Regions from separate parts of the Mesorhizobium sp. M1406 genome, predicted to be linked through region 1. Evidence: riboswitches for the same ligand, from Rfam matches in the RefSeq annotation. Region 1 holds a riboswitch; each other region holds the start of a gene.

The links. Region 1 has a riboswitch for cobalamin ahead of NKH03_RS33340 (ABC transporter substrate-binding protein). Riboswitches for the same ligand answer to the same signal wherever they lie in the genome.
Region 2: it holds a riboswitch for cobalamin, as region 1 does, so the genes downstream of both, NKH03_RS07860 (aromatic ring-hydroxylating oxygenase subunit alpha) here and NKH03_RS33340 (ABC transporter substrate-binding protein) in region 1, are expected to answer to the same signal.
Region 3: it holds a riboswitch for cobalamin, as region 1 does, so the genes downstream of both, metE (5-methyltetrahydropteroyltriglutamate--homocysteine S-methyltransferase) here and NKH03_RS33340 (ABC transporter substrate-binding protein) in region 1, are expected to answer to the same signal.
Region 4: it holds a riboswitch for cobalamin, as region 1 does, so the genes downstream of both, bluB (5,6-dimethylbenzimidazole synthase) here and NKH03_RS33340 (ABC transporter substrate-binding protein) in region 1, are expected to answer to the same signal.

Annotation. Positions count from the first base shown of each region.
Region 1 covers NZ_JAMYKW010000109.1:141-8,571, forward strand. Annotated here, with positions in the region: partial or broken gene NKH03_RS33315 (IS1380 family transposase) at 1-892, shown strand, start outside; gene NKH03_RS33320 (class I SAM-dependent methyltransferase) at 1,221-1,985, opposite strand; gene NKH03_RS33325 (pseudoazurin) at 2,036-2,473, opposite strand; gene NKH03_RS33330 (ABC transporter ATP-binding protein) at 2,484-3,248, opposite strand; gene NKH03_RS33335 (FecCD family ABC transporter permease) at 3,245-4,297, opposite strand; gene NKH03_RS33340 (ABC transporter substrate-binding protein) at 4,294-5,310, opposite strand; cobalamin riboswitch at 5,464-5,661, opposite strand; partial or broken gene NKH03_RS33345 (cobalamin-binding protein) at 5,764-6,544, opposite strand; gene NKH03_RS33350 (hypothetical protein) at 6,550-7,116, opposite strand; gene cobF (precorrin-6A synthase (deacetylating)) at 7,091-7,879, opposite strand; gene NKH03_RS33360 (hypothetical protein) at 7,887-8,135, opposite strand; gene NKH03_RS33365 (ribonucleotide-diphosphate reductase subunit beta) at 8,126-8,431, opposite strand, start outside.
Region 2 covers NZ_JAMYKW010000006.1:25,747-34,177, forward strand. Annotated here, with positions in the region: gene NKH03_RS07855 (FAD-binding oxidoreductase) at 1-1,029, opposite strand, end outside; gene NKH03_RS07860 (aromatic ring-hydroxylating oxygenase subunit alpha) at 1,101-2,348, opposite strand; cobalamin riboswitch at 2,464-2,665, opposite strand; gene NKH03_RS07865 (DUF680 domain-containing protein) at 3,174-3,377, shown strand; gene NKH03_RS07870 (DUF680 domain-containing protein) at 3,447-3,653, shown strand; gene NKH03_RS07875 (DUF680 domain-containing protein) at 3,731-3,967, shown strand; gene NKH03_RS07880 (ABC transporter ATP-binding protein) at 4,054-5,166, opposite strand; gene bglA (beta-galactosidase BglA) at 5,208-6,872, opposite strand; gene NKH03_RS07890 (carbohydrate ABC transporter permease) at 6,877-8,031, opposite strand; gene NKH03_RS07895 (carbohydrate ABC transporter permease) at 8,033-8,431, opposite strand, start outside.
Region 3 covers NZ_JAMYKW010000122.1:689-7,183, forward strand. Annotated here, with positions in the region: partial or broken gene NKH03_RS33885 (transposase) at 1-77, shown strand, start outside; gene NKH03_RS33890 (LysE family translocator) at 288-914, opposite strand; gene NKH03_RS33895 (dihydrodipicolinate synthase family protein) at 966-1,877, opposite strand; gene NKH03_RS33900 (M20/M25/M40 family metallo-hydrolase) at 2,080-2,253, opposite strand; partial or broken gene NKH03_RS33905 (IS6 family transposase) at 2,388-2,474, shown strand; cobalamin riboswitch at 2,582-2,782, shown strand; gene metE (5-methyltetrahydropteroyltriglutamate--homocysteine S-methyltransferase) at 2,878-5,223, shown strand; gene NKH03_RS33915 (hypothetical protein) at 5,656-5,991, shown strand; gene NKH03_RS33920 (helix-turn-helix domain-containing protein) at 6,056-6,385, shown strand.
Region 4 covers NZ_JAMYKW010000011.1:3,942-12,372, reverse strand. Annotated here, with positions in the region: gene NKH03_RS12240 (GNAT family N-acetyltransferase) at 1-94, shown strand, start outside; gene NKH03_RS12235 (hypothetical protein) at 201-488, opposite strand; gene dxs (1-deoxy-D-xylulose-5-phosphate synthase) at 631-2,544, opposite strand; gene NKH03_RS12225 (pirin family protein) at 2,689-3,609, opposite strand; gene NKH03_RS12220 (DUF2277 domain-containing protein) at 3,648-3,914, opposite strand; gene NKH03_RS12215 (exodeoxyribonuclease VII small subunit) at 4,024-4,275, opposite strand; gene NKH03_RS12210 (histone deacetylase family protein) at 4,279-5,205, opposite strand; cobalamin riboswitch at 5,327-5,507, shown strand; partial or broken gene bluB (5,6-dimethylbenzimidazole synthase) at 5,511-6,185, shown strand; gene NKH03_RS12200 (hypothetical protein) at 6,302-7,285, opposite strand; gene NKH03_RS12195 (TetR/AcrR family transcriptional regulator) at 7,627-8,235, opposite strand; gene NKH03_RS12190 (MFS transporter) at 8,356-8,431, shown strand, end outside.

The DNA.
Region 1 (8,431 bases):
CCCGAAGAGATCGTGCTGGATCTGGATGCCACGGACGATCCCCTGCACGGCAACCAGGAGGGGCGGTTCTTATGGCAACTACTGCTACCTGCCGCTCTACATCTTCTGCGGCGATCACCTTTTGTGCGCCAAGCTGCGACCCGCCAACATCGACGCGGCCGCCGGCGCGGTTCAGGAGATCGAGCGCATCGTGCGCCAGCTGCGTCAGCGTTGGCCCAAGGTCCGCATCGTGCTGCGCGCCGATTCCGGCTTCGCCCGCGAGGAGCTGATGGCCTGGTGCGAAACCAACGCCGTCGACTACCTGTTCGGTCTGGCCCGCAATGTTCGGCTGGTCCGCCACATCGCGGCTGAACTGGACGCGGCCAGGGTGGAAAGTGCCCTCACCAGCCGGCCCGCCCGCCGCTTCAAGGACTTCCTATGGACCACGCGCAAGAGCTGGAGCGGCCGGCGCCGGGTCGTGGCCAAGGCCGAGTGGACGCAAGGCGAGGCCAACCCGCGCTTCGTGGTCACCTCGCTCGACGCCGAGGCCTGGCCGGCGCAATGCCTCTACGAGGACCTCTACTGCGCCCGCGGCGAGATGGAGAACCGCATCAAGGAATGCCAGCTCGACCTGTTCGCCGACCGCACCTCTGCCGCCACCCTGCGCGCCAACCAGCTCAGGCTCTGGTTCGCCTCGATGGCCTATGTGCTGATCTGCGCACTGCGCCGCATCGGCCTGGTGGACACACGGCTCGCCAGGGCAAGCTGCGCCACCATCCGCCTCAAACTGTTCAAGATCGGCCCCCTGGTCAATGTCTCGGTGCGCCGCATCAGGCTGGCCATGAACTCGGCCTGCCCCTTCCGGCGCGAGTGGGCCCTGACCTACGCCCGATTACCAGCAGCCGCCATCTGAGCGCCCCGATCCACCCTCCCGTCAACACAAGGATATCGCCGAACCACAACCACCGCTTCGCGCGGCGACAGCCCTTGCCTGCAACTCACGCGCTCGTAAAATCCCCGCTTCAGACCTACGCCAAAAGACAGTGTGAGATATCCGGGCTAGGGTTCCCACCTCGATTCATCCGTCATTCCTTGTTGCGCGTGGCGGCGTTTTCACGATTTGGTTGCCGACGAAGCGGCAGACGACGACGCACCGGGCCATTGATTGGCGCGAAGACCTGCAAGAGCCGATTATGTCGATGCTTCATCCCGTCGCGATCTACGGGATCTAGTCCGGGGCATCAATCTGACCCGGTCTGCATCTCCATAGGCCGTGACGCGGTCAAAATAAAGCGGCGATAGACATGGGTACGGAGACGATTGCGCAGGTTTGCGGTCCGTCTTTGTGCCTTCGCGATCGGTGCATGCGATATCCTGGAAACGCTTACAAAACCTGCGTCCTCGAGCATCTGCGCCAGCGCCTCGTAATGGAGGCCGCCGGCGAATGGCAATGCGCGAATGATCTCCGCATGCCGCTCGCTCAAGGAGCCGTCATAGTAGGGATCGGCGCCGAAGAACCGGTCGATCGCGGCGACCAGGGAAGCCGCGATCCGTCCAACCGATGTCGGCTTTGACCAGTCGCCGTCATAGACGACCAGCTTCCCGCCCGGAGTCAGCAGTCGCTTCCATTCGCGGAACGTCGGCTCCGGCTCGAGCAATGTCCACACGAGATGGCGGCAGATGATCGCGTCGTAGCATTCGTCCGGCTCCATTGTGTTTTCGGCGTCGGCGAGCAGGAAGCGCAGCCGCGGCTTGCCCGCGTGCTTGGCTCTGGCCACATCGAGCATCGCCTCAGAAAAATCCAGCGCGGTGACGTCATGACCGAGATCGTGAATGAGCTTGGTGATCTCTCCGGTCCCGCACGCCAGTTCAAGCACCCGCAAAGGTTTTGCGCCGAGCGTGTCTCGAATCGGCTTCTGCCGGGCTCTGAACTCATCCGGCGAAAGAATGCCGTGGCCGAAGGCATCATCGAACGTCTTGGCCCGCTCCGACCAGTAGGCCCGCATTGATTCCTTGAGATGGAAGTTTTCACGATGAGTAGCTGGATGGTTCATGCTCAGCGGGCGAAGCCGTTTCGCGCGAGGATTTCGTCGAAGCGTTTGCGAGCGCGGGCGGGAACATCTGCCGCGTGAAAGCTCTCGGGAAGTGCCGTTTCGCCGACCCGGATTATCATCACCATGCCCATTCCGATATGCGGCGAGCACTTGATGCCGTAAAAACCTTCCTGGTCGAGCGTGACCGCGATCTCCTCGTTGATCTTGCCCTTGAAGCCGGCGTAGCCCTCGGGAACCATGCCGTCGATCGTCGCCGCATTGTGGCCTGTGCTGGCATTCAGGAACTTCACTGTGTCGCCTGGCTCGGCGCGCACGAAATCCGGTTCGTAGACCATCGGTCCGGTGGCTCCGCGGTTGAGCATCTTGATTTCGTGCATCTCGGCATAGGCGTGCGACGACGCTGCTAGCGACAAGAGCAAGGTGAGAATTCGTAAGTGCATGGGTTTCCTTTCAGGAAGCTGCATGAAAGCGGAACATGTGCATGCCGTCTGTCGGGTCGGTGAGGAGGCTTGCGCGAACGCCGAACACCGCGTCAATCCGCTCGACGGTCAGCACTTTGTGCGCTGGACCCAGCGCAACGAGTCGGCCACCGGACAGCACGCCGACGCGATCGCAGGAGAGCGCCTGGTTCAGGTCGTGCAGCGCGACAACCGATGTGACCGGCAGTTTTGCGACCAGATCCAGGATCGAGAGCTGGTGCTGGATATCGAGGTGGTTTGTCGGCTCATCGAGAAGCAGGATCTGAGGCTGCTGCGCCAGTGCCCTCGCAAGATGGATACGCTGGCGTTCCCCACCAGACAGGGTTGCCCAGGAACGCCGTTCGAAGCCTTCCATGTCGGTGTCGACAAGTGCCTGCGAGACGATGCGATCGTCTTCAGCCGACCATGGTTGCAACGGGGTCAGCCGAGGCGTACGGCCAAGCTCGACCGCATCCTTCACCGTGATAGCTTCCGTCGTTTCGGCCTGCTGCTCGAGGAAGGCGATCGTTTGCGCGGCGGCGCGACGCGGCATCGCGCGAAGCGCTTCACCCTTGATGCGAACATCGCCTGACGTGGGTTGCCGGATGCCTGCCAGCAGTTTCATCAGCGTCGACTTGCCGGAGCCATTCGGTCCGACGAGACCGAGTGTTTCGCCTTCATGGACGACGAGATCAACGCCCGAAACGATCGGCTTGCCGCGAACCGACCAGCCGAGATTGCGCGTCTCCAATATCATGGCGTGCGCCGCCCACGGATCAGGATCAGCGCAAAGGCCGGCGCTCCGACCAGTGCCGTGATGACGCCGATCGGCAGCACCTGTCCAGGAATGATGGTGCGCGACAGCACGTCCGCGGCGATGAGGAATGCTGCACCGACGAGCGCCGTCGTTGGCCCGAGCCGGCCGTGCCGCACCCCGACCAGGAACCTCGCGGCATGGGGAATGACGAGACCGACGAAGCCGATCGATCCGACAATGCTGACCATGACGGCGGTAACGAGCGCCGTGATGCCAATGAGGATCACCTGCACGGTGCGGACCGGCACGCCGAGAGACGACGCCGATTCCGCTCCGAATGCGAAAGCGTCGAGGGCGCGCGCAAACCAGATGCAGGCGGCCAATCCGACCAGCGCAATCGGCACCGCCAGCCAGACATCCGGCCACCGGGCGCCGCTCAGGTTGCCGAGCAGCCAGAACATGATGCCGCGCGCCTGTTCGGCATTGGCGGATTTGGTTATGATGAAGGATGTCAGCGCATTGAAGAGCTGCGATCCGGCGATGCCCGCAAGGACGATCTGACCGGTACCGTGACGCGTCACGCTGCCGCCGGCCGCCCGCGCCAGCATCGCCACCAGGGTGAAGGCCGCAACAGCGCCGACAAAGGCGCCGAGCGACATCGAAATCGCGCCGGCGCCCAGGCCGGCGACCGTCACCGCAACCGCGCCGGTCGAGGCTCCTGCGGAAATCCCCAGCAGGTACGGGTCAGCAAGTGCATTCCGCAGCAGCGACTGCAACACCATGCCCGAGATTGCCAGACCCGATCCGCAACAGGCCGCGATGATCGCGCGCGGCAGGCGATAGTTCCAAATGATCCCCATGTCGATCGGGTCGAGTACGTATGCCGAACCAAGGATCTTGTTGACCAAAATCTGTACGACGGTCGAGACAGGGATCGGCGTCTCGCCGATGCAGGTGCCGGCAAGCACCGCCGCGAGGAGCGCCGCGAAGCAGAGCGTCCCCCGGCCGAGCCGGGAGACGTAGATCGCTTGCGAGGCGGTCAGGCTCACTGGGCCAGTCCGGAATCCTTGAGCGACTTTGACAGCACCTCGATGCCGGCGATGGTGCGGATGGTCGCGTCCATGGCGTGCGCGTCCATGACGACGATGCGGTTGTTCTTCACCGCCTCCATCTGGCTGGCGACCGGATCGGTCTTGAGGAACTCCAGCTTCTTCTCATAGTCGTCAGCGGGGAAGCGCCGGCGATCCATCTTGGCGATCACGATCAACGTCGGGTTGGCCTTGGCGATGGTCTCCCAGCCGACCACCGGCCACTCCTCGTCGGACTCGATGATGTTCTTGATGCCGAGCTTGTCCATCATGTAGGCGGGAGCGCCCTTGCGTCCCGCCACATAGGGATCGATGTCCATCTCGGCGCTGGAGAACCAGAACACGGCCGAGACGTCCTTGAGGTTGAGCGCCTTCGCTTCCGCAATCGCCTTGTCTTCGCGTTCGGTCAGGCTGGCGACGAGTTGCTCGCCCTTGTCCTGGATGTCGAAAATCTGCGCCAGTTCTCGCGCGCCCTGATGGATGGACGCAGTCGAGAAGAGCTCGCTGCGCGTCCCGTCGACGCCGACCGTGTTGTCCTTCGCCACGCAGTCGTCCGGCAGCACATAGGTCGGGATACCGACATCGTGGAACTGCGTGCGCGTGGCGACGATGCCGTCCGGTCCGACGTGCCAAATGAATTGCACGGTTACCAGTTCCGGCTTCTTGGCAACGACGCTTTCGAAGCTCGGATCGTTGTCGGCCAGGCGTTCGACCTTGTCGTTGACCTCTTTGAACTCCGGCAGCACCTCGTTGAACCAGACCGAGGTGCCGGTAACCTTGTCGCCGAGGCCGAGCGAATAGAGCACCTCGGTCGCCGCCTGTCCGACCGTGACAGTCGAGGCGGGCGCCTTCTGGAAGGTCAGCGTTTCGCCGCAGTTCTCGAGGGTCAGCGGATATTTGGTCGGTTCGGCCCCGGCGGCGGCCGTGAAGAATACAAAGCTAGAGGCAGCGAGTGCCAGGCGTGAAACAGTCATGGCGCGAAGATCTCCGATCGGTTGATGGCGGGGATCGGAGGACTGGGGCCAGGACGACAATGATCGAGCTCATGCCCGTAAGGACATGATGCGGCTGCACCTCAGGTGTGGCTAACGACATCGACAACCTCCCCGGACAACCCCGCCCGGCGCGTTCAGTTACAGACGTCGGTAGGTCTCCTGACTGACGGGTCATCGTCCGTCTCGGCCTTCCCGGGGGCTAATCCCAGTGGCATGATCGAGATGGACTCGCCGCCTACAGTTGCGGGGGCAGTTTCGTTTCGCGGCCGAAGAAGACCGCGCCGAATTCCCTGTTATTTCCTTGCGGAAACCGACACTCCCTCGTAGCCAATCGCGCTGCCTTGATCAAGCGGCCATGGCCATATCTAGATTTGAGCTATGTTGCCCTTTGCGATGCGTGTCGCCGCATTGAAGCAGAAAGGATCGGCCAACTCATCGAATGCCGGATAGGGCTGCGATGATGGCGTCGAGCCCATCCGTCAGTGCCGCAGGCCCTGGCTGCAGTATGAGCGGAGACTTGATCTCGACGATGCGATTGTCGCGCACGGCAGGAATCCGGTCCCAGCCCGGCCGCGCTCTGATCCTCTCCGCCACAACCCGCTTGCCGCACCAGGAATCCAGGACAATGTCGGGCTGAGCAGCAATAACCTCTTCTGGCGTGACGACCCGGTCCTTGGCCGCCTTGGCTTTCGTTTTTTGCGGGAAGATATCATCGCCGCCAGCGACTTCGATCAGTTCCGAGACCCAGCCGATGCCGCTGATGAGCGGCTCGTCCCATTCCTCGAAATAGACCCGCGGCCGCTTCCTGCCCCTGGTGGCGGATCTGATGTGCTCAAGGCGTTGGTCGTAGCCTACCGCCAAGCCGTCGGCTTTCGCCGTCGCGCCGACAGGCGCTCCGACCGTCTGGATCATTGCGAGGATGCCCGCGATGTCACGCTTTTGAAGGCGTGGACCGCAACACCTTTGCGGATCAGAGCGGCGACAATATCAGCCTGAAGGTCGGAAAAGGTCAGGACGAGATCGGGCTCGAGCGCGACGATCTTCGGAATGTCGGCGGATGTGAAGGCGGAAACGCGGGCTTCTCCCGCCTTACCTGCGGGGGCCGCACGGCATAGCCGGACACGCCGACAATCCGATCCTGTTCGCCCAGCAGATAGAGCGTCTCGACCGTCTCTTCGGTCAGGCAGACGATCCGCTCTGGAGGAAAGCTCATCGCCCTCAGGCAAGAGCGCCGTCGCCAACAGGCGCCGGGCGTGAAAGAAGGCCAACAGAAAGAGCAGCTTTGTGCAGCAGCGTCAGGCCGGCCAGCGCCAGCACATTCGGCCAGAGGATCTGCAGAATGACCTCAAGCGAGAATGCATCCTCCCCGGATGGAAGGATCGCTGTCGCCGCGAACAGGACAAGCTCGTAGACGAAGAACGCGAGCACAAAGCCGGCGAGGAGCGTCAGAAGTTCGGAGGGGATCCGGCCGCGCAACAACAGCACCGCACCTGTCGCGAGGGCAGCCGCGATGCCGATAGCTGCACCCCAGGCGAAGCTGTCCCATGTCGTCGGATAGCCGAGAAACACGTAGCCGACCGCCTGATTTGCCAACCACGCGATGCTGGTCAGCAGCAGCGCTCCCCGGCGGGACATGTTGGCGCCGGCAACCGTCGCGATTGCCGCAAACGGCGTGGCGCAGGCGAGCGCGAGGCTGAAGACAATGCTCAGAGCAACGACAAGAACCACCCAAACGCTCTGGCGTGCGCTGGTCGAGCTGTCATGTATCGTGGTGGTGGTTCTCATGATCGCAGATCATAATGCGGAGCGCCGGGCGCTTCAACGTCGTCATTGCGAAGAACCGGACGATGACGTACCGCGCCTCTTCGCGGATACGCTCGATCTCGTCGATCACCTCCTTGAACTTTCCCGCGACCAGTACTTCGTCGGGCATGCCGACGTAAGCTCCCCAGTAAATGTCGAGATCACCGTCGACGGCGCGGAGCGCTTTCTCCGCATTCAGCATGATGACGACGCTGTCGACCTTGTTGGGAAAACCCTCCGCCATCGTCCGGCCGGTCGAGATCAGAATCGACCGGCCGATATTGCACAAGGCAACCTTGTGTCTCGCGGCAAGTGCCTGAATGCTGTTGATTCCGGGAAGTACCTCGTAGTCGAGTTCGAACTCTCCGCGCTCCTTCAGCCGGTCCAAAATGCGCATTGTGCTGTCGTAAAGCGTCGGATCGCCCCAGACCAGAAAGGCCCCGGTTTCGGAGGCATCGAGTTCCTCCATGATCAGCTTGCTGTAAGCCGCCTCGACATCGTCATGCCAATCCGAAACGTCCACCTCATATTCGCCGGTTCGCTTGCGCTCCGGCGCCTTGAATTCGACCGTTCGGAATGGCCGATCCCGAACATGACGTTCGAGGATCTCGCGCCGGACACGCGCCAGCTCATCCTTCTCAATCCCCTTGTCGGGGATGAAGAACACGTCCACCTGGTTCATGGCGTTGACCGCCTGGATCGTGACGAAGTCCGGGTTGCCGGCGCCGATACCTATGATGAGCACCTTGCGCTCATTGGGTCGCTTCGGCGACGGGGTCTGCGCTCAGGCAGCGCTGGAACTCCCGAAACAGCTCGGCCAGCTTCTGCGGGCCTGGATGCCGTCCTTCGTATCGGTCAAGACGACGGATCTCGATGTCCGCGGCCGCGGCAAGATCGGAACCTTCGGGCTGGGCCATCAGCCAGGATACGAATACGTCCTCCGCCTGCGGCAGGCCCGCTATCGGACGGCGTGCAACATGATGCTCGGCACTCAGTCCCATGCCAGCGCTCCACCGTTCTGGTATTCGATCACCCGGGTCTCGAAGAAGTTCTTCTCCTTCTTCAGGTCCATGGCTTCCGACATCCATGGAAACGGATTTTCGACCTCCGCGAACACCGGGGAAAGGCCGAGTTGCGCGCAGCGCCTGTTCGCAATGAAGTGCATGTACTGCTCGCACAGAGCCGCGTTCAGCCCAAGGAATCCCCGCGGCATCGTGTCCCTGCCATACGAGGCCTCGAGATCGGCCGCCGTCTTGATCATACCGCGAACCTCGTCCTGGAACGCCGCGGTCCAGAG
Region 2 (8,431 bases), on a different contig from region 1:
GTCGAGGATGCCGCCATTGTGGCTCATCTCGACGTCGCCCGCGACCTTCTTCACTTTGCAGGTGCCGCACAGGCCAAACTCGCATGCGGCGGGAATCCTCACACCTGAAGCCCGCGCGGTCTGCAGCACGGTTTGGCCGGCGACGCATTCGGCGTCGACATCCGAAAGCGCGAACCGGATCGGTGTCACGGCTTCGGCGACAACGGCGGCGCCGTCTTCCGCAGGCGACGTGAACGGCGCCAGGATTTCTTCCACCACAGGCGCCGCAAAGCTCTCCTGATGGTATTTCGTCATGTCGAAGCCCGTTGCCTCCAGCATGCCGCGCACGGCGCGCATGAAGGGATCGGGGCCGCAGCAGAAGATTTCGCGATCGCGGAAATCGGGCGCCAGCAATGGCAGCCGAATGGCGTCGATGCGGCCCATATGGCCGAACCAGCCCTCGCGGCTCGACCGCTCCTCGATCATGAAGCCGAGCGACAGGCCGGGCATACGGCTGCCGAGCAGTTCGAGTTCCTTGCGGAAGATGATCTCTTCCGGACGGCGCGCGCAGTTGACGAAGCCGACATCGGTCCATGGCGCGCAGTCGTTCAGCCAGCGCAGCATCGACATCATCGGCGTCACACCGGAACCGGCGGAGATGAACAGATACTTGGCCGCCGGGTGGCTGTGCAGCGAAAAGTCACCTGTCGGCCCATAGGCCTTGACGTGCGAGCCCGGCGCCAGATGGTCGAACATCCAGCGCGTGCCTGTGCTGCCCGCCTGCGCCTTCACTGTCACCGCGATAGAGAACGGCCGCGATGGCGAGGACGACAGCGTGTAGGTGCGCATCAGCGGCCCGTCGGCTGTCGGCAGTTCCAGCGTCACGAACTGGCCCGGCTTGTAGCGAAACCAGGTCTGGTTGTCGGAGCGGAAGGTGAAGGTCTTTACGTCAGGTGCTTCGTCGCTGACGCCGATCACTTCCAGCACCTGCAGCCTGTCGTTCCAGGGCGTCATCTGGTCGAGATGGCGATAGAGGCCAAGATCCGTCATCGCATTCATCCTCTTGTCCCTTTTGTTTTGTGCATGATCCCAAAGCCGCTGCGCATTTTGGGCGACATGCACTAGGCGACGCTGCGCAGGGCCGGCCGGCCGCCTTCGGCGAGGCGCGGGCCGATGAACGACGCATACCATTCGACGAACTGGATCACGCCGCCCTCATGCAACTCCGAATAGGGGCCGGGCTCGTAGGCGGGCGACAGGATGCCGAAGGCGTTTTCCTCGACGATGCGGCGATCCTGGTCGTTGGTTTCGGTCCAGACATGGGTGAGGGCTTCGATGGTGTAATCGACCCCCTCGACCGCGTCCTTGTGCACCAGCCACTTCGTCGTCACCGCCGTTTCCGTGGCGCTGATCGGCAGCACCCGGAACGTCACCGCGTGATCGATGAGGATGTGGTTCCAGGTCGTCGGATAGTGATAGTGCATCAAGGTTCCGATCCTGTCGGCGGAGACAGTGTCGGAGAGGTTCTTCTTCACCGCCAGCTTGCCGGTCATGGTGTAGCTGACGGCATCGCGCAACAGCGGCGCGCGGGTGGCGCGGTACTGCCCGGCCGGATCGATGCGGAACTTGCTCGGCAGGCCTGATGCCTCGCATTTGGCCCAATGCGCGACCATTTCGGGGTCGCTGTCGGCGCCGTTGACGCCGGTCACGGTAGGCGCTTCCGGGAAGGTCTTGCACAGCTCGGGATGATTGGCGACGCAGTGATAGCACTCGCGATTGTTTTCCCAGACCAGCTTCCAGTTGCCCTTCTCTATGATCGTGCTCTCGAAGGCGATCTTTGCTTCCCGCAACCGGTGCGGCAAAAGATAAGGTTCGATCATCGCCCGCATCGGCGCGAAATCGGCGGGCTCCTTGCCCAGGCAGATGAAGATGTAGCCGCCGACGCTCTCGCAGGCGACCGGCTTCAGGCTGAACTCACTCTTGTCGAAACCGTCGGCCATCTGGCGGGCAAACAGCAGGCGGCCGTCGAGCTCATAGGTCCACTGGTGATAGGGGCAGACCAGCTTTGCCGCCGTACCCCTCTCTGTGTTGCAGACGCGGCTGCCGCGATGGCGGCAGGAATTGTGGAAGGCGTTGATCTTGCCTTGCTGGTCGCGGACAAGAACGACCGGATAGTCGCCGATCTGCACTGTGATGTAGCTGCCCGGCTTAGGCAGCTCGCAATCGTGGCCGATGAACAGCCAATCACGATACCAGATCAGCTCCATGTCGAGCTTGAAAAAGTCTGGATCGGTGTAGAAGGGCTGCTCCAGCGAAAAGCCTTGCCGGCGGCTGTTCAAGAGCCTCAGCATGTCGTTGCGAATATCCATGTCCTGTCCTCGTTTCTTAAGGACTGAAATGGTGGTGACGGAGGAAGGATCGGACGCAGGCCGGCGATGCGCCGGACATGCACTATCCACCTCTTGACCGCCCACCGCGATCAGTCGAGTCTAGAAATCTCGGGCTGGTTTCCGGGCTCTGGAGTTGTCCTTACGGACCATCGCGACACCTTCCCAGGCAACTGCCCAGTGGTCTCCCGTTGCGACTTGAACTCCACCACCGTTGCGGGGGCAGCGCCGGATTCTGACCGGCTTCCCAATTCTCCGCCTCGTCGTCACGAAGCGGCACCTGAGATGGTATGATCTAACCACGATCGCGGGCGCGTCATCGGCATGAAAACGACATCGTATCCATGCGGCGCGACACGCATGCGAAACGTTCCGGTTGGCGATTGTTGAGCCGAAATCCTATCTCCGCGGCGGCCATTCCCAACTGCAATCTCCTCGAAGCCGGCCCCTTGCCGGCGACCAAAAAGGTTAACGGTTTCGAAAAGTGACTATTAGCTGGTTCTAAAATCGAACCGAACGGTTCGTTTCTGTTGACGGTGCGTGCAGGACGGTGTGAACGCCGGGCCTTGGAAACAGTTGGTGATCCAGCGGGCGATTTTGCTTAAGTGTTGAAAAACATAAATAAAAAGTAGCGTGTAGAATCCCGTGGCACAATTTCAAGTGGCGGATTCATGGTCCACACGGAACAACTTCGTGATTGGAAAAGGCGAGGATGCCCTCCCACATCGGGGCTGTCCGAACGACGCGATTTCCCTTCCAAGACACGCCGCTGGACGGACGGAAAAGAAGATACTGGAGTACAAAAAAATGAAAAAGATCATTCTCACTGCCGCCGCCGTTCTGGCCATTTCCGGCAGCGCCTTCGCTAATGGTAGCGACCACTACGGTTCGAACGGCGCCAATCAGCCTGCTGCCGCGGTCGACAAGTCGTACACGGCTTCCACCAAGACCTCGGAACCGGTTGCCCAGACGCCCGCTCAGGGCAGCGACCGTAACCTCTTCGGCCGCTAACAACCAATTCCCAGTTGACGGCGGGTCTGCCCGCCGTCCTGGCGAAATCCAGAAATCCAGGAGACTAAAATGAACAAGATCCTTCTTGCCGCCGCCGCCGTTCTGGCCGTCACCGGCAGTGCCTTCGCCGGCAGCGACAACTTTGGCTCCAAGGGCGCCGACCAGCCTGCCGCCGCGGTCGACAGCTCGTACACGGCTTCCGTCAAGAAGTCGGAGCCGGCCACGCAGGCGCCTGTCGACCATGGCAGCGACCGCAACCTGTTCGGCAACAACTAACCCGACCAAAACCAACATCCGACAGCGATGCGGCGGGTTAACCCGCCGTATCGAATTCGAGAATACGGAGTATCAAAATGAAAAAGATTGTTCTTACTGCCGCCGCTCTTCTGATTGCCGCCGGCAGCGCCTATGCCCGCAACGACAACGCTGGCGGCACCGACATCAACAAGCAGTCGACCGTCAACGTCGACACCTCGCATACGGGCTCGATCCGCAAGAGCGAATCGCCCGTCTACAAGCTGCTCAATTCGTCGGGCGATGCACCGAAGTCCGCCCCTCAGGGCAGTGACCGAAACCTCTTCGGCCGCTAACAGCCGAAGCTGATCTCCAAACGAGAGCGGCGGGTCTTGCCCGCCGCTCTTGTTTTTGTAACAGGGAAGTATCGTCGTGCGACCTCTCAGGCCGCCTTCGCCTCTGCTTCGTGAAGAGCGAAGGACCGCCCATCCGTGTCGAAGATATGCAGGTCTTCGCCATTGGCGCTCAGGCGCAATGTCGAGCCACGCTTGACTTCGACATTGCCAGGCAGCTTGGTCACCAGCGGCAGGTCGGCGCGGCCGATGTCGATGTAGACAAGCTGGACTTCGCCGAGCTGCTCGACATAGTCGACCGTCCCTTCGAACAGATAGTCCGCACCGCTGGCGATGATCAGGTCCTCCGGTCGCACGCCAAAGCTCACCGCGGCACCCTTTGCCGAAGCAGGCGTCGTGATCGGCACGGTCGCCTTGCGCCCGCCGACATGGCTGACGACAGTCGGATTTCCGGTCTTGTCGATGGTCGCCGGCAGGATGTTCATGGCCGGCGAGCCGATGAACTGGGCAACGAACAGATTGCCGGGCTTCTTGTAGAGGTCCATCGGCGTGCCGACCTGTTCGATATGGCCGTCCTTGAGCACCACGATGCGGTCGGCCAGCGTCATTGCCTCGACCTGGTCGTGGGTGACATAGATCATGGTCGTGGCGGGCATCGATTCCTTGAGCTTGGCGATCTCGATGCGTGTGGCGACGCGAAGTGCGGCGTCAAGGTTCGACAGCGGCTCGTCGAACAGGAACACCTTTGGATTGCGCACGATGGCGCGGCCAATGGCGACGCGCTGGCGCTGTCCGCCCGACATCGCCTTGGGCAAGCGGTCGAGATATTTCGTCAGCTGCAGGATTTCCGCCGCCTGGCGCACGCGCCGATCGATCTCGGCCTTGTTCTCCTTCCCGATCTTCATCGAGAACGCCATGTTGTCGTAGACGGTCATGTGCGGATACAGCGCGTAGGACTGGAACACCATGGCGATCCCCCGCTTCGACGGCGGCACGTCGTTCACGACCTCGCCAGCTATTCTGAGCTCGCCGGAGGTGATTTCCTCGAGCCCGGCGATCGACCTCAGCAATGTCGACTTGCCGCAGCCCGACGGACCGACGAAGACGATGAATTCGCCCGACTTGATATCGAGGTCGATGCCGTGGAGAATGTTCAGATTGCCGTAGGACTTCTTCACTTGTCTTAGCGTGACATCGGCCATTGGTTTCCCTCCAGTAATTTGAAATTCAAGTGATTTGAAATTCAGTCGGCGCGCCCGAACCAGGCGCCGTAGCCGCCAAGCTCGATGGAACCGGTGCTCGCCTGTCCCGAAAATCCGTGCCCGGGCAAAGGTTGCAGCGATCGGCCGCCGAGGTCAACCTCGGTTGGCCCGGCTCCCAGATTGAAGACGCAGACGATCTGCTCGTTGCCTGAGCGGCGGGTGAAGGCGACGGTGTCGCCCTCGCTTTCGATGAAGGTGATGTCACCCTTGGCAAGCGCCGGATGGGCACGCCGGAAGGTCAGAAAGCGCCGGTAATGCTCGAGCAGCGAGTTCTCGTCGCCCTGCTGGACATTGACCGCTTGCGACAGATGCTTGGCCGGCACCGGCAGCCAGGGCTTTGCCGATGAGAAGCCGCCATTGCTGGCGCTGCCGTCCCACACCATCGGCGTGCGGCAGCCGTCGCGGCCCTTGAATTCCGGCCAGAAGCGGATGCCATAGGGGTCCTGTAAATCCTCGAAGCGCAGGTCAGCTTCGCCGAGCCCAAGCTCTTCGCCCTGGTAGATGCAGACCGAACCGCGCAGCGACATCAGCAGCGCCGAGATGACCTTGAGATAGGCGGTCGGATCGGCTTCGCCGGCCGCCCAGCGCGAGGCCGGGCGCATCACGTCGTGGTTGGAAAAGGCCCAGCATGACCAGCCGTCGCTGGCGACCTTGCCGAAGGATTCCAGCACCGAGCGGACCTTGGCCGCACTGATCTTTTCCGGCGCCAGGAAGTCGAAGGAATAGCACATGTGTACGCGCTTGCCGCCGGCGGTGTAGGCAGCCACCACGTCCAGTCCGCGCTGCGAATCGCCGACCTCCCCGACCGCGGCGGTTGCCGGATATTCATCGAGCAGGGCGCGGAAGCGCTCGAGGAAGCCGAGGTTCTCCGGCCGGCTCTTGTCGTAGAGATGGTCCTGGTAGTTGTAGGGGTTGACCGCCGGTGCGGTCTGGTCGTTGCGCTCTTCCGGCGGCAGCGGCGGATTGTCTTCCAGGCCCTGGCTGTGGAAGTAGAAATTGATGGTGTCGAGCCGGAAGCCGTCGACGCCGCGCTCCAGCCAGAAACGGGTGACGTCGAGCAGCGCATCCTGGACTTGGCGGTTGTGGAAGTTGAGGTCGGGCTGCTCGGCCAGGAAATTATGCAGGTAATATTGCTGGCGGCTGGTGTCCCATTGCCAGGCCGAGCCGCCGAAGATCGACAGCCAGTTGTTGGGCGGCGTGCCGTCCGGCCTGGCGTCCGCCCAGACATACCAGTCGGCCTTCGGGTTGGTGCGGCTCGACCGGCTTTCCCTGAACCACGGGTGGTTGTCGGCGGTGTGCGACAGCACCTCGTCGATCATCACCTTCAAGCCCAGCCTGTGCGCCTCGGCGGTCAGCGCGTCGAAGTCGGCCAGCGTGCCGAACATCGGATCGACGTCGCGGTAGTCGGTGACATCATAGCCGAAATCCTTCATAGGCGATTTGAAGAACGGCGAAATCCAGATGGCGTCCGCACCGAGTGCGGCGATGTAGGGGAGGCGGCCGATGATCCCCTTGAGGTCGCCTATGCCGTCGCCGTTCGAGTCCTGGTAGCTGCGCGGATAGATCTGATAGATCACAGCACCCCGCCACCAGTCGCGATCGAGGGCGAGGTCAGGTTTCGAGCTGGCCTTCAAAGGGGATTGCATCGTCTCAGCCTCCTTTCACCGAGCCGGCAAGCAGCCCGCGGACAAAATAGCGCTGCAGCGAGAAGAAGACGATCAGCGGCACGATTATGGTCACGAAGGCCGATGTCGTCAGAATCTCCCAGTCGCCGCCGCGTGAGCCCAACAGCGCGTTGAGCTTGGCGGTCAGCACGATCTGGTCTGCCTCTGTACCGAGGAAAACCATCGCCACCAGCAGATCGTTCCATACCCATAGGAACTGGAAGATGGCAAACGAGGCCAGCACGGGGAACGACAGCGGCAAGACGATCTTGACGAAGATCTCGAAATCGCTGGCGCCGTCGATACGCGCCGATTCCATGATCTCGCGCGGCAAGCCGGCAATGTAGCTGCGCAGCAGGTAGATGGCGAAGGGCAAGCCGAAGCCGGTATGCGCCAGCCAGATGCCGAGATAGGTTTTCGACGGCATGCCGAAGAAAGCGCCGACGCCGTTGTAGAGCTTCAAAAGCGGGATCAGCGACATTTGCAGCGGCACCACCAGCAGGCCGATGATCACCGCGATCAGCAGCGCCCGGCCGGGAAACCGCATCCAGGCCAGCGCATAGGCGGCAAACGCCGCGATCAGGATCGGGATGACTGTCGCCGGGATGGTGACGGTCAGCGAGTTCATGAACGACCGTCCGATGCCCTCGGAAAACAGCACGGTTCTGTAGTTGTCGGTGGTGAATTTCGGCGGCGCCGACGAGGCATAGTAGACGCGCTGGCCGCGATCGCCTTCGAACGCCTTGGGCGAGGCCATGACGAAGCTGCCGTCGGCGTTGAGCCGCAGGGTCACTTCGTCGCCGAGATCGGCCGAAGTGCCGGCGGGATATTGCGTCGGTGCCGCCGATTTGACACCGAAGGCGCTGATGTTGCGCCTGGCGCCGTCGCCGAAGATGTTGCCCTCGAGAACGAACTTGCCGTCCTTTTCGACTTGCGTCGAGGCGGCCGGCAGTCGGCCGGCCTCGGTCTGGGTGGAACTGGCGAACGAGTTCCACCAGCCAGAGGCGATGATCTGGTTCTTGTCGCGCAGCGACGAGACCAGGATGCCGAGCGTCGGTATGGTCCAGATCGCGACGAAGACAAGCACGGCGATGTGGACGCCAAAGCGGCTGGCGAAGGACTTTCCGGTCGCAACGGCCATCTCAATGTCCTCCCGTCTCTTTGTTCGCCTGGCGGATGTTCCAGACCATGATCGGAATGACCGCGATCATGATGATGATGGCGATGGTGGCGCCACGGCCGAAATCGCCGCCGCCGCGGAACATCCAGTCGAACATCAGGTTGGCCAGCACCTGGCTGTTCCACTGGCCGTTGGTCATGGTCAGAACGATGTCGAACACCTTGAGCACCAGGATGGTGATAGTGGTCCAGACGACGGCGATGGTGCCCCAGATCTGCGGCACCATGATCTTCCAGAAGATCTGGAACGGATTGGCGCCGTCGATGACGGCGGCTTCCAGCGTTTCTTCGGGAATGCCGCGCAGGGCGGAAGACAGGATGACCATGGCAAAGCCGGTCTGGATCCAGATCAGGATCACCAT
Region 3 (6,495 bases), on a different contig from region 1:
GAGGACGGTCCACTGCATGTGCTGATCGATAGCAGCGGTTGAAAGTCTACGGCGCAGGCCAATGGCTGGAAGACAAGCCGAAACGGCCGTATGTTCCCATTTGTGCAGGCTTTTTCCAGGATGTCCCTTGCCATAGTGCCTTGCGTCGCAGCGTTGGCATCGACGATTATGCGTCCGATAGCGGGCAAAGCGTTACGTGTCATCTTCGCTCAGACGGGTCTATACAATTGCGATAGACCCCGGGAGTGATGGGGGCAATCCCGATCGCGCTTGGCCGGGTGGCCCCGTCAAGACAAGATCCATGGTCCGATAGTGGCATAAATCAGCCGAACGTCTGCGATGACAAAAAAGGCTGCGAGAACGCCGTCGATCCATCGCTGCGCTTTCTGATAGACACGCGAAACCGATGGGAGCGAAAACACGATCGCGTATCCCCCGAAAATCACCACGGCCAGAAACGCACACCCCAGCATGATGACAAAGGGCATGTAGACGGGCGTACCCGGCTGCAACCCGAGAGAAATTGTTGCAATCCAGCCCATGATGGCCTTCGGATTGGCGATATGCAGGGCGATCCCGCGCCGATAGATCTTGCCCAACTCCGTGCGGGACAGCGCCGCCTCCGGCGTTGCAGAAAGGTCTTTCCCGGCAAGCGCGGAGCCGGCAAACCGTGCACTGAGATAGAGCAGATAGCAGCCTCCGATGAACTGGATGACATTGAGAGCACTCGGCCAGGCTTTCAATACCGTTGCAACGCCGGTCGAGGCGAGCACTGCCCACATCCAGGAGACAGAGACGACGCCGGCAGCCAGTGCAAGCGCTGCGACACGGCCCCGGCTCATGGCAGTATTCATGATGGCAAGATTGCTCGGCCCTGGACTGGATGCGGCCAGAATGTAGGCCGAGAACGCCATTATCAGGGGAGTGCCCTGCCCACCGAGGGATCGATGATCATGGCTATCTGCTCATCTGAATAGGCTGATCACATCGGCTGGAAGCTGCTTTAGCACTGCCAAAACCTCTGACCGCGCGTCCTCGGAAAGTGACCTGATGGGCAGGGGAGGTGAAGCATGGCAGATCTCCAATGCCTCCGCCAAAGCATAGACAACCCGCAGGCTGGAATACCGTTTAAACAGAGCCCAGAGCGGCTCGAGGCTGGCATTGATCCTGCGCGCCTCGGCCGCATCGCCCCTTTGTGCAGCCCTGACGATCTTCAAACAGGCATCGGGAAGAAGTCCGCCAATGACACTGTACCAGGTATCCGCACCTGCAATCATCGCCTCGGTGCACTGCGCGTCTCCACTGTAGCCGATCGAAAAGCCGTCTGGCACCTGTGAGCGCTGGTCCTCCAGATGGCGCTGGGTTTCGGCCGGACCAAAACCGGGGTTTTTGATGGCGACGATCCCGGGCACCCGAGACAGCCTTTCGACCAAGGCGGATGAGAAACGAAAATGCGTTGTTCCGGGATTGTCATAGATGCAAATCGGCAAACCGGATTCCAATGCGACTGTTTGGAAATGCTCGAACACTTCATCCTCGGTCAGAGGTGCGTACGACACTGCAGACAGCAAGCCGGCTGTCGCACCGATCGCTTTGGCATCCTTGGCATGTTGCACCGCTTCGTCCGTCCTCAGCGCTCCAATCCCGACCAACAAGGGAATATCAGCACCGACTTTATCGGTGGCCGCCTCAATTGCGCATTGGCGCTGTTGGCGCGACAGGAACATGTAACTGCCCGTGCTTCCCAACAGGCCGATAGAATCGACCTTTGCCTCCATCAAGCGCGCAAGAAGTTTTTCCAATGCGGGCTCATCGATATTACCGCCGCGATCAGCGGGGGTGATGGGAAACGCGGACAAACCGCGCAGGAAAGTCATGTGTCTCCAACTCTTTGGCCGTTGAACTGTAAGCCGACGGTCCGGCGTTGATGTCATTTACATTGCCAACTGGCCTTGGATATAGCGCCAGTTCTCGTCAATGTTGCCAGTCCAGTTAGCTTTTGGCGATGCGAGGTCCGGCCTCGCAAAGGGGGGAGGCGCGGGACTGTTAAATCTTTCCGACTTGGAATTCACGCTAACGTCATGCGAAATGATCTCTTGCAAGATTGTAGAAAAAAGCGGCGCCACGTACGAGGATGTCATCGTTGAAGTCATACGTCGTCGAGTGCAGCCCGGAACTGTCACCGTTGCCGATGAGCAAATAGGCACCGGGGACCTTGTTCAGCATGAACGAGAAATCTTCGCTGAACATCATGGTTCTGTCGCAAACTTTCGGAAAACGCTTTGAGATGAGATACTTATACTTACCGCCTGAATGACGCTTAAAAACCTTATCGGGACACAGTCGGGCCTTGCTCTTTGGACCGGGCCGCCGGAGCTGCTGGAGCGCGCTTCAACCGGCGCAAGCGTGCGGTCGGCAGCAAGTGGCATATGGACGAGACGTACATCAAGGTCCGCGGCCAATGGATGTACGTCGGCAAAGGGCGGACTGAATATTTCAGAATGAAGACAAGGTGTAAAAGAGCGAATACATAACGACATAAACATTTCGTTATGCGATATTGACAAAGTGCGGACCGCTGTGATTGTCTGCGGGTTGTGGTTCTCCGCACGGCGCTGCCGGAGCGGAGCTAAGAGGGAAGCCGGTGCGATGCCGGCGCTGCCCCCGCAACTGTTAGCGGCGAGCCAACCCCACTCATGTCACTGAGGCGAATACCCTCGGGAAGACGGGTAGAGGCTATGACCCCGCGAGCCAGGAGACCTGCCACGGCGAATTACGTCCACGGGCGGGGTGTCTCGGTGGCCGCTGCAACCCGGCGTTGGTGCCGGCCTGCTAGCGCCTTCCTTGTCACCGACGCCCCAACCATCGGGGTATGACATGACTGTCTCTCAGCAAATTCCTGTAGCAACGCTCGGCGTGCCGCGCATCGGTCGTCGGCGAGAACTGAAATTCGCGCTTGAAAGTTACTGGTCCGGAAAATCTTCCGCCGCCGCCCTTCTCAGGACGGCGAAGGCGCTCCGTGCCGCTAGCTGGGAGGAGCAGCACGATCGCGGCGTGTCGAGAATCCCGTCGAACGACTTCTCGCTATACGACCATGTGCTCGACACCGCAGCCATGGTCGGCGCCGTTCCATCCCGTTACGGCTGGAATAGCGGCGAGGTCCCACTTGACATCTACTTCGCAATGGCGCGCGGCAACCAGGGTCAGACGGAGGGTTGTGGACACGCTGGTCACCAGCAGGCGGCTCATGGGCCTGATGTAACCGCGATGGAAATGACCAAGTGGTTTGACACCAACTATCACTACATTGTGCCGGAACTCGACGATGATCAGACGTTCGCCCTCTCGTCAACGAAACCGGTCGATTACTTCCTCGAGGCTAAAGCTCTCGGCATTCACACACGCCCAGTCATCCTTGGACCCATCACCTTCCTCAAGCTGGCGAAATCGCCTGCCGAAGGGTTCGGTCCCATCGCGCTCCTATCGCGGCTGCTGCCCGTCTACGAGCAACTTCTGCAGAGGCTGAAGCTGTCGGGAGCCGACTGGGTGCAGATCGATGAGCCAGCGCTTGTCCTCGATCTGAACCCGAACGAACGAGCTGCGTTCGAATTCGCCTATGGACAGCTGTCGAAAGCCGCGCCCGAGCTGAAGATCATGCTGGCTACGTATTTCGGGCCGCTGGGAAACAATCTCGAAACCGCGGTTTCTCTGCCCCTGGCTGGGCTGCATATTGATCTCGTGCGCGCTCCCGAGCAGCTGGAAACGGTGGGTCGGCTCGCTCCGAAGGATCTGGTGCTCTCGCTTGGCTTGATCGATGGCCGCAACGTCTGGCGTGCGAACCTGCCCGCCATTCTCGACCGCATCAAATCGATCGTCGCCGGCTGGCCCTTGGACCGCGTCGAGATCGCGCCTTCTTGCTCGATGCTGCATGTGCCGATCGACCTGCGCATGGAGACGGAACTCGACGCCGACATCAGCTCGTGGCTCGCCTTCGCAGCCCAGAAGACCGACGAATTGGTGTTGCTGGCCCGGGCCCTGTCCCAAGGCAGAGATGCGGTGGCTGGCGCGTTGAAAGCGTCTGCCGAGGCTGCCGCCACGCGCGTGACATCCACGAGGATCCATGACCCGCTTGTTCAGGGGCGGATCGCCAGCATTGACGATAGCATGAAGCGACGAGAGAGCGCTTTTGCCGAGCGCTCCAGAGTCCAAGCCGGCTCACTCGGGCTGCCGCCGTTCCCGACGACGACCATCGGGTCCTTCCCGCAGACGCCGCAGGTACGCAAGGCGCGGGCCGCTCATGCGAAGGGCCAGCTGAGCTATGTCGACTACGAGACGTTCCTGAAGAAGGAGATCGAGGCTGCAATTCGCTGGCAGGAAGAGATCGGGCTGGACGTGCTGGTGCACGGTGAGTTCGAGCGAAACGACATGGTACAGCATTTCGGCGAGCAGTTGTCCGGCTTCGCGCTCACCCAGCATGCCTGGGTACAAAGCTATGGGTCGCGCTACGTGCGTCCCCCCATCATTTTCGGCGACGTATCGAGGCGCAATCCGATGACAGTGCGCTGGTGGCAATTCGCCCAGTCGCTTACGGAAAAGCATGTTAAGGGAATACTCACAGGCCCAGTGACCATTCTCAACTGGTCTTTTGTTCGCGACGACGTACCCCGCTCCGAATCCTGCCGCCAGATCGCGCTCGCCATCCGCGACGAAGTGACGGATCTCGAAAGGTCCGGCGCAAGGATAATCCAGATCGATGAGGCCGCGTTTCGCGAAGGATTGCCACTGCGCCAGTCTGACTGGAAAGTCTATCTCGACTGGGCTGTCGAATGCTTCCGGATCGCTTCAACGGGTGTAAATGACGCGACTCAAATCCATACCCACATGTGCTATTCGGAGTTCAACGAGATCATCGACGCGATCGCTGAAATGGATGCGGATGTCATTTCGATTGAGACCTCGCGCTCGAAAATGGAGCTGCTGGACGCCTTCATGAGCTCCAAATATCCGAACGAAATCGGTCCCGGAGTCTATGACATTCACTCACCACGCCTCCCGGGAGTCCGTGAGATTTCGGATCTCGTCATGCTTGCCCGCCAGCGACTGTCGGATGCCCAACTGTGGGTAAACCCGGACTGTGGCCTCAAAACACGTAAATGGGAGGAGGTCCGCCCTGCCCTCATGAACATGGTCGCTGCAGCACGTGCGCTCCGGGAGAAAGCGTAGGCCTGATGCTTCTCCTTCCTCACCATGACGTGAGTTGCGGGCTGCCGCATGTCGGCCGTAAATGTGCCAATACGCGATCACATCCTTTGAAATAAGTCACTCGAGCGAGAATGAGCACTTCCCTTCGGCACGTAATCGCGCAGGAAATATCCATTTGGACGATACGCTTTAATATCGGCTCCTTCGGAACATACAGGCCGCGCCGCTCGGAAAATCGTACATGCGTCTTTCTTAAACTAGACCGCCTGTCGCGTTCGCTCAGGTGGCGACCTGCGCGTCTGTCCGCTTCACCAGTCGATTAGCGCAGACTACGGGTCGAGGTGGCAGGATTCGGATGTTGCCAGCGTCCCGCCAATTCGGAAAATCCGTAAGGCCTTGACCCTCGCCAGCGCCCGACTTAGCTTCTATAAGCAACTTGCGTAGGGATCTGGTGTGCAGCCCGATGACATCGAACTCATCCTGGACGCGGATATTTCGGAGGACCCATGCCTCCTCTTTGACGTGGTCACGCCCGATGGCGTGCTTCAGCTCTTGGGCAACGTGGAGATGGGCAGTAATCATCTTGTCGTCCGTGACCTGCATATTGGGGGCGATGCCGAGGTCCAGTGGGGATGGTCCAAATTACGCAAGCTCGGTCGAGTGATCGCGGAGAAGCTTAATGTCGACTACATCGAAATTCGGGTGCGAACCCGGGACGTCGTCCTGGTGTCGTCAGGCTTCTCCCGTCCGACTGAGCCTCAGTTTTCTTCACGGCGCGAATACTCCTGAGGCCGCCCGGATTCTCGTCAAGAGACAGTTGCCACTGAGGACGGCCCACGCGATACTCACGGAGATGGTCGATCACGGCAAGGCGTTCGTGACGGTTCCTTGCGTCGACGACCTATTGGCACTGAAGAATGAACTGTCGTCCGCAGGCGTGATCGCGAAGGTTCATGCGCCGCGGCCGATAAGTGTTCGCGAAGTCCGGGATCGCACGAAGCTCTCTCAGGAGGCATTCTCGGTGAGGTATGGCCTCGATCTGGCAACGCTTCGAAACTGGGAGCAAGGTCGCTCGAAACCGGATGTAGCGGCGAATACTCTCCTTTGGACCATCGCCCGGAATCCGGAAGCAGTCGAAGAATCGCTGGACATGGAGGACGGAGTGGCTCCCCCATCGCCCTAAGGGGGGCCGGTCAGGTTGTGTGCGTCAAGTTCTGCAAAAAGGGCGGCCATGGTGCTGGTCATGCGGCTTGGCGTAGAGCGAGCTTCTTGTGCTCGCGCAGATCGTCCATG
Region 4 (8,431 bases), on a different contig from region 1:
GCGCCTCGCTGCCTTGGCCGACCGGGCCCACCACGCCACAAAATCATGGCGCTCGGAGAAACCGTCGAAACGAGCGGAACTGGCGGAGGAGTAACGCCGGCATGGCGGCTGGGACAATGAAAAGGCATCGGCCGGAAACCGATGCCGATCATACCTTGCTAAGCGGCTCCCAGGCTTACTGGTCTCATTGGAACTTAGAATTAGAATATGGTTCGGGAAACCTGCCGTTCCACGGCGGGCGACAGACCGTCATCCGGCTTGCCCGTGGCTTCCTCGAGTGGGCGTTCGGTCACGGCCGCCGGCGCTACGCCCGGCACGACCACAAGCTGCGGCACCTGCTTGTAGGAAAAGCCGCCGCGAATATCGCCCATCTTGCCGGCGACAATGCCCATGGCCGCCTTTTCGAGGCTGCGATCATAGCGCGTCTCGGCGGCGGCCGGCGCGACGATGACGGCGCAAAGCGCTACGCCGCACAGAAGCGTTTTCATTTGTCGTCTCCCTGCCTGATCAACGATCTAGCAGGGCGTCGTTGAAAAACGGCCAAGAGACACGGTAAGCGAAAAGCCAAATTGCCGCGTAAACAATGGGTTAAGGTCGCGGTTCGGCTAACTTATTCGTTGAGGCTTTGATTCAGGCGCGCTGAGCGCGAACTGTATGACCGAGCGCGACGAACACGGTGCGCACGATGCCGGCCGCGTCTAGCCCGGCATCGGCGTACATCTTTTCCGGCTTGGCGTGGTCGGTGAACGCGTCGGGCAGCACCAGCGGACGCACCTTCAGGCCGCTTTCCAGCAGACCTTCATGGGCGAGGAACTGCAGCACGTGGCTGGCGAAGCCGCCGACGGCGCCCTCCTCCACCGTCACCAGAACCTCATGCGAGCGGGCCAGCCGCCGGATCAGATCCTCATCGAGCGGCTTGGCGAAACGGGCATCGGCGACCGTGGTGGAAAGTCCGGCGGCACCTAATTCCTCGGCGGCGATCAGACAATCCTGCAGCCGCGTGCCGAAGGACAGCAGCGCCACCTTGGTGCCCTCCCTGACGATGCGGCCCTTGCCGATTTCGAGAACCGAGCCACGCTCCGGCATGTCGACGCCGATGCCGTTGCCGCGCGGATACCGGAAGGCGATCGGGCCCTCATCATAGCTCGCCGCGGTCCGTACCATGTGGCGCAGTTCCGCCTCGTCGGCCGCCGCCATGACGACGAAACCCGGCAAGGTCGCCAGGAAAGTGGTGTCGAAGGCGCCGCAATGGGTCGCGCCATCGGCGCCGACGAATCCGGCGCGGTCGATGGGAAAGCGCACCGGCAATTTCTGGATGGCGACGTCGTGGACGACCTGGTCGTAGGCACGCTGCAGGAAGGTCGAATAGATCGCCGCGAACGGCTTGTAGCCTTCGGTGGCAAGGCCGGCGGCGAAAGTCACCGCGTGCTGTTCGGCGATGCCGACATCGAATGTCCGCGACGGAAACGCTTCGCCGAACAGGTCGAGGCCGGTGCCGCTCGGCATGGCGGCGGTGACGGCGACGATGCGGTCGTCCTCGCGGCCTTCCTGAACCAGGCTTTCTGCGAACACCTTGGTGTAGGCAGGCGCGTTGGCCGGCGCCTTGGCCTGCGCGCCGGTGATGACATCGAACTTATTGACGCCGTGATATTTGTCGGCGGCGGCTTCCGCCGGTGCGTAGCCCTTGCCCTTCTGGGTGACGACATGGATCAGCACCGGGCCTTCGCCATTGTCGCGGACATTTTTCAGGACCGGGATCAGATGCTCCAGATTGTGACCGTCGATCGGGCCGATGTGATAGAAACCGAGCTCCTCGAACAGCGTGCCGCCGGTGACGTAACCGCGTGCATGCTCGACCGCCCTTGTGATCGCACGGTCGGCGCGCTTGCCGAGATAGGACGTCAGTTTCTTGCCGAAGTCGCGCAGGCCGATATAGGCCTTGCCCGAGGCCAGACGCGCCAGATAGGCACTCATCGCGCCGGTCGGCGGCGCAATCGACATGTCGTTGTCGTTGAGGATGACGATGAGCCGCGCATCGAGCGCGCCGGCATTGTTCATCGCCTCATAGGCCATGCCGGCAGACATCGCACCGTCGCCGATGACGGCGATGACATTGTTGCGGCCGCCGGAGAGATCGCGGGCAGCGGCCATGCCGAGGCCAGCCGAAATCGATGTCGAGGAGTGGGCGGCGCCGAAGGGATCGTACTCGCTCTCGGCGCGGCGGGTGAAGCCCGACAGGCCGCCTTCCTGGCGCAATGTGCGGATGCGGTCACGGCGGCCGGTCAGGATCTTGTGGGGATAGGCCTGGTGGCCGACATCCCAGATCAGCCGGTCATCGGGGGTGTTGAAGACATAGTGCAGCGCCACCGTCAGCTCGACCACGCCAAGGCCGGCGCCAAGATGGCCGCCGGTGTGAGAGACGGCGTCGATCAACTCGGCGCGAAGCTCGGCTGCCAATTGCGGCAGCTCGCTTTCGGCAAGCGTGCGCAGGTCGGCCGGGATGCGGACCTTGTCGAGAAGCGGCGTATGCGGCGTTGCGTTCACGGGTGCCCAGGCTTTCTGTTCATTGGCGAAATAGGCCGCCGGCCGGAGAATGTAAATGCATGTCAGTGACGCGGATCAGGCCGTGGTTTTTGTTTTGATGCACGCCGTTCGCCCAAAACCGGGGCCACCTTTAGGCGACACGCATCAGCTTTCCGGCAACGGAATGAACTCTTCCTCATCGCCAGGAACAATATCGAAGCGTCCCGTCTTCCATTCCTGCTTGGCCTGCTCGATGCGTTCCTTCGACGATGAGACGAAGTTCCACCAGATGTAGCGCTGCGAGCCGAGCGAAGCGCCGCCGAACAGCATGAAATGCGCGCCGGTCCGCGACGATACGACGATCTCGTCACCGGGCCGAAACACCAGCAGCCGTTCGGCCGGGAAAATGTCGCCCGAAATCGAGACCTCTCCTTCCAGTGTGTAGATGGCGCGTTCTTCCGCATCGGCCGGGATCTTCACGCCGGCGCCTGGCGCAAGGCGCAGGTCGGCATAAAGCGTCTCGGAGTCGGCCCTGACCGGGGACCGCAATCCCTGGAAATCACCTATGACGATGCGCCCGCTGACGCCTTCGGCGTCGATCTCGGGCAGCCGTAGTGCCGCGGTGTTCTCGAAAACCGGGGCTACTTCTTCCTTGCCGTCCGGCAGCGCCAACCAGGTCTGCAAGCCGGAAATCGACATCGGTGCGCCGCGCAGTTCTTCGGGGGTGCGCTCGGAATGGACGATGCCGCGGCCGGCGGTCATCAGGTTTACGTCACCGGGCTGGATGACCATTTCGGTGCCGAGTGAATCGCGATGCCTGATCCTGCCGTCGAACAGATAGGTGACCGTCGACAGGCCGATATGCGGATGCGGACGGACATCGAGCGCCTGCCCGGCGCGCAGGATAGCCGGGCCCATCCGGTCGAAGAAGATGAACGGTCCAACCAACCGCCTCTTGGCGGTCGGCAGGGCGCGGCGCACCTGAAAACCGCCAATGTCCTTGGCATTCGGGATGACCATAAGCTCGATCTGGTCGCTGGCGAAGGCGTCGCCGACTTCAGGGTCTTTCCCCGGGAAAAAGCTCATGAACTCTCCTCGTCAGCGCCAGAGGCAGCCTGGACGTATCAGGAAAACCGGATCGCCGATTTCGCCCTTAGTTTGGCCGCCACTTCTTCGCGATTGCGCGGATGCTGATGGGTTTCGAGTGAATCAAGCAGTTCGCGCGCCGATGCCGCGATGGCTTCGACCGCGTGGTCGAAGGCATGCTGATTCTGCTTCGAAGGCCGCGTCGTTCCGCTCAGCTTGCGGACGAACTGAAGTGCCGCGTCGCGGACTTCGTCGTTGGTAGCGGGCGGATCAAAATTGAACAGGGTCTTGATGTTTCTGCACATCGCTTCCGTATCTCCTCTTGTCCTGGAGCGCTTTCAATCGGGACGCGTTCTATCCTCGATCATGATCATGTCCAAAAGCCGGTGAGGCAAGACCACCGTTCGGACCGCCTCAATCCGCGTCAAGCGGCTCCGTTCCGACCGGCTTGCCATCGCGCGACAGCCTGATCTTCTCGACCTTGTCCTCGGCGGCCTTCAGCAGCCGGTCGCAATGCGCTTTCAGTGCCTCGCCGCGCTCATAGATCTTAATCGACTGGTCGAGCGGCACGTCGCCACGCTCAAGATCATCGACGATCTTTTCGAGTGCGTCGAGTGCCTGTTCGAAGCTCATCGCCTTGACATCTTCGTTGGTCTCACCGGCCATCATTCATCCTTTCATCAGTCGCCCGACATGGGCGGCGACCGAAAATGCCAATCCCTGCAGATCGTAGCCACCCTCGAGCAGGCTGACGAGCCGGTTGCCGCTGTGACGCGCGGCGCGCTGCATCAGCTGGCCGGTCGCCCAGTCGAAATCGTCCTCGGTCAGGTTGATCTCGGCCAGCGGATCGCGGTGATGCGCGTCGAACCCGGCCGAAATGATGATCAGATCGGGCGCGAAATTGTCGAGCGCCGGCAGCACGCGCGACAGGAAGGCATCGCGAAACACCTCGCTGCCGGTCTGCGGCGCCAGCGGTACGTTGACGATGTTGCCGGCGCCGGTTTCGTTCTTCGCGCCGGTGCCGGGGTAGAGCGGCATCTGGTGCGTCGAGCAATAGAGCACCGACGGATCGTCCCAGAAAATATCCTGCGTGCCGTTGCCGTGATGCACGTCCCAGTCGACGACGGCAACCCGCTCGACACCATGCTTCTTCTGCGCATAACGCGCCGCGATCGCCGCGGTGTTGAACAGACAAAAACCCATCGACGTGGTTTTTTCGGCATGGTGGCCGGGCGGCCGAGCGGCTACGAAGACATTGTCGGCGCGGCCTGCAAAGACGTCGTCGACGGCGGCGTTGGCCGCACCGATCGCGGTGATCGCCGCCTGCCAGCTCTTCGGGCTGGCGGTGGTGTCGGCGTCGATGCGGGCGATTCCCTCGTCGGGAATGGCGGCGCGCACGCGGGCGACGAAATCGGCGGGATGGGCATAGAGGATGGTGGCCTCGTCGCCTTCCGGCGCCTGGATACGATCGAGCGCGGCAAAAGCTTCGTCGTCCAGCACGCGCTCGATGGCGCGCAGGCGGTCCGGCCGCTCGGGATGGCCGGGCGGCGTGAGGTGCTCAAGGAAGACTGGATGGGTATAGAGACGGGTAGCCATCGTCCTAATCTAGTGACCCGGATCGACAAAGGCCATGCACGGGCGGCCGATGATTGGGGAAAATCGCGCCTGCGTCCATTCGCGTCGCTGCAGGCATTGGCGTCGTCCGCGCTTCGGAGTAAGGTCGGTGGCACTGCCTGGTGCCCGCCGCAAGCGGGAGAATCGGGAACACGGTTGAACTCCGTGGCGTGCCCAACGCTGTAAGGGGGACCGCGCCGGTATGTGCCACTGTCGATGACGGGAAGGCACCGGACGCGGGTTGATCCCAAGCCCAGAAGACCGGCCTGGCAGGCATCGTCATCCGCATGGTCAGGCGGATGGCATTGATTGCAATCGCAAGGGGACAAGCGATGCCGGAAACCATGACCGTTCTTGTTGGCGACGGATTTGAGCAGAATGCGCGCGATGCGGTGTATCGCGCCATGTTCACGCGGCGTGATGTGCGCAGCCACTTCCTGCCCACCGCGCTCGACGATGAGGTGCTGGCGCGGCTGCTGCTTGCCGCTCATCACGCGCCGTCGGTCGGCTTCATGCAGCCTTGGAATTTCATCGTCATTCGCGATGCCGAACGACGGGAAAAGGTGCGCGACCTGTTCCTGGCGGCGCGCGAGCAGGAATTGCCGGCCATCGAGGAAGAGCGCCAGGCGCTCTACCGCAAACTCAAGCTGGAAGGCATTTGCGAAAGCGCGCTCAACATCTGCATCACTTGCGACCGGCAGCGCTCGGAAGGTTCGCCGCTGGGACGCTGGCACAATCCGGAGATGGACCTCTACAGCACGGTCTGCGCGGTGCAGAATTTCTGGTTGGCGGCGCGCGCCGAAGGCGTCGGTGTCGGCTGGGTCAGCATCATCGAGGCGCAAGCGCTGAAAGGCCTGCTGTCAATTCCGGAGCATGTGACCCCGGTCGCCTATCTCTGCGTCGGCCGTGTCTCGGAGTTCGCGCCAAAGCCGGACCTTGAAACGCATGGCTGGGGACGGCGGCTGCCGTTGCCGGAACTGATCATGAGCGAGGTTTTTTCCGGGCAAGGTGAAGCGTTGCTCAAATCGACCGTGGCGCGCCTCAACACCGTTGCTGCCACGCCGGCGAGCCTCGCCGATCAGCTTGTCGCGCCGGCCGTGCCCCAACGCGAGCCGCCGAAGGAGGCCAGCGCCTTATCCTTAAGCTCCCTAAACTTCGACGACGCCTCGGCCAGCCGGGCATCCCAGTCGGGATCGGGCACCTGGCCGGCGATGGTCTTGAAATAGACCTGCATCAGGCAGGCGATGGCGAAGGGTTCGATGAACGCCGCCTTGAAAGCCCAGGCGAAGACGATGGCGAGCACGAAGGCCCAGCCGGCGAGTTGGCCGGGCATCAGGAAGAGAATGGCGCCGGCAGGCGCCAGCATCAGCAGGAAGATGACGAAGGACACGCCCCACATGATGACCGCCAGCCAGACGGCGTTCTTGACCATGACCTTGCCGTTCTGGGCATAGAGCACGACGCCCTGGCGCGCCGTCTCGAACGGCGAGGACGAATTGATGCGGATGTTGTAGCCGAGGATGATCTCGTCGACATAGGTCAGGGACAGGCGGATCACCGTGTTGATGAAGGAGATCAAGCCGCCCAGGCCCGGGATCGGCAGGAAGGCGGCGATGCCGCCGATGAGGCCGGTGATGGCGCGGATGGCGCCCTTGACCAGTTGGTCGACGACGAAAAGGATGTTGGCCTCCGCGAAACGCTGGGTGACGATATCCTTGGCGTAGGCGATCTGGTCCTGGCCGCCGGGAATGTCACGGCCGTCGATCAGATGGACCATGACGGCGATGTGGCCGGCCTTGACGACATAGAGGATGTATTCGCGGATCCAGTAGACGGCGATCGAGACGATGCCGAAACCGACCACCCCGCCCCACAAGGCAAAGGACATCGGCCCGTCGGGATCGGTGGAGATGTGGCCGACGCCATAGCCGACGCTAGCGCCCGTGCCGGTCGCCATGATGTAGGCCAGCGTGATGCCGAAATAGACGATCATGCGAAAGACAATGAACGGCCAGGTCCGCATCATTATGGACACCGACCCGCCGATATCGAAATCCCACATGCCCCGAATCTCCCCCTCAGAGGTGGTGAAAGAGGATGGACCCAACCCGGCGATTGTCAATTGCCGGGTTGGCGCCCGGGCAACGAACTCGGGTTAACGGGTTTCCTTCGCAGCCTTCGCCGGCGCGTTGGCTGACGGAGCATCAACCGAAAAACCCGCCTGTGCGGCGGGTCACTGGCGCAAATCAGCACCATGGACGAATATGTACCATAGCTGAGGTCATGGAATCAAGAAAAAATTCCTATCGTGAAAGCTGCCGGCACCGCCGAACTGGCTGTCGTAAGGTCTTTTATTAACCTGAGTTCGAAGCCCTACCGTGGCGCCGGGCCACCGATGGGATTTCAGTTCGATTGCGAACCCGGCTTTTTGAGCAGGCCTTCGAGCAGTTGCTTGAACGCCGTCACCACTTTCTTCGAGGTCGCTTCGGGGTCGTTCGAATTGGCGATCCGTTGCGCCGCCTGGCTGCTCGCGCCGTTGATCAGCCGCGAGGCCGTTTCGGGGTCGAGGCTGGAGACGACGACTCCCTCCTCCTGCAGCGCCGTCAGATGGCTGGTCATTGAAGCGATGCACGCATTGGCGTTCGGCCATTGTGCCGGATCCCCGAGAACGGCCGGGCCATCCCGGAACATGATGCGCTGGATTTCCGGCTCAAGCGCCATCTCGATATAGGTCGTGCATTCGTCGACAAAATGCTGCCAGCGGGTCGGCGCTCTCGACGCGACCTCATTGATGCGTGCCGCCATCTCGCCGTCGATTTCGGCGATAACCGCCTGCAGCAGTCCCTTCTTGTCGCCGAAGTGATGATACAGCGCGCCGCGCGTCAGCCCGGCTGAGGCAGTGAAGTCATCCATCGAGGCTTCGGCATAGCCGACCGTGCCGAAGGCATGGCGGGCGGCCGCGATCAGCTTGGCGCGCGTCTCGGCAATCATCTCCTTGCGAGGTTTGTGCATGGCTCTGGCCCTACCAACATACGTGCCGTATGCCAATTGACATACCCGGCGTATGCTTTATTTGATATTCATACGCACCGTATGTAATTGTCGAATCGTGCTTTGTCGAGGAACCAACCCATGCAAAATCCCTATGCGGAGATCTTTCGTGCCCCCGGAACCAAGGGCTTTGCCGCCGCAGGCTTCATAGCGCGCC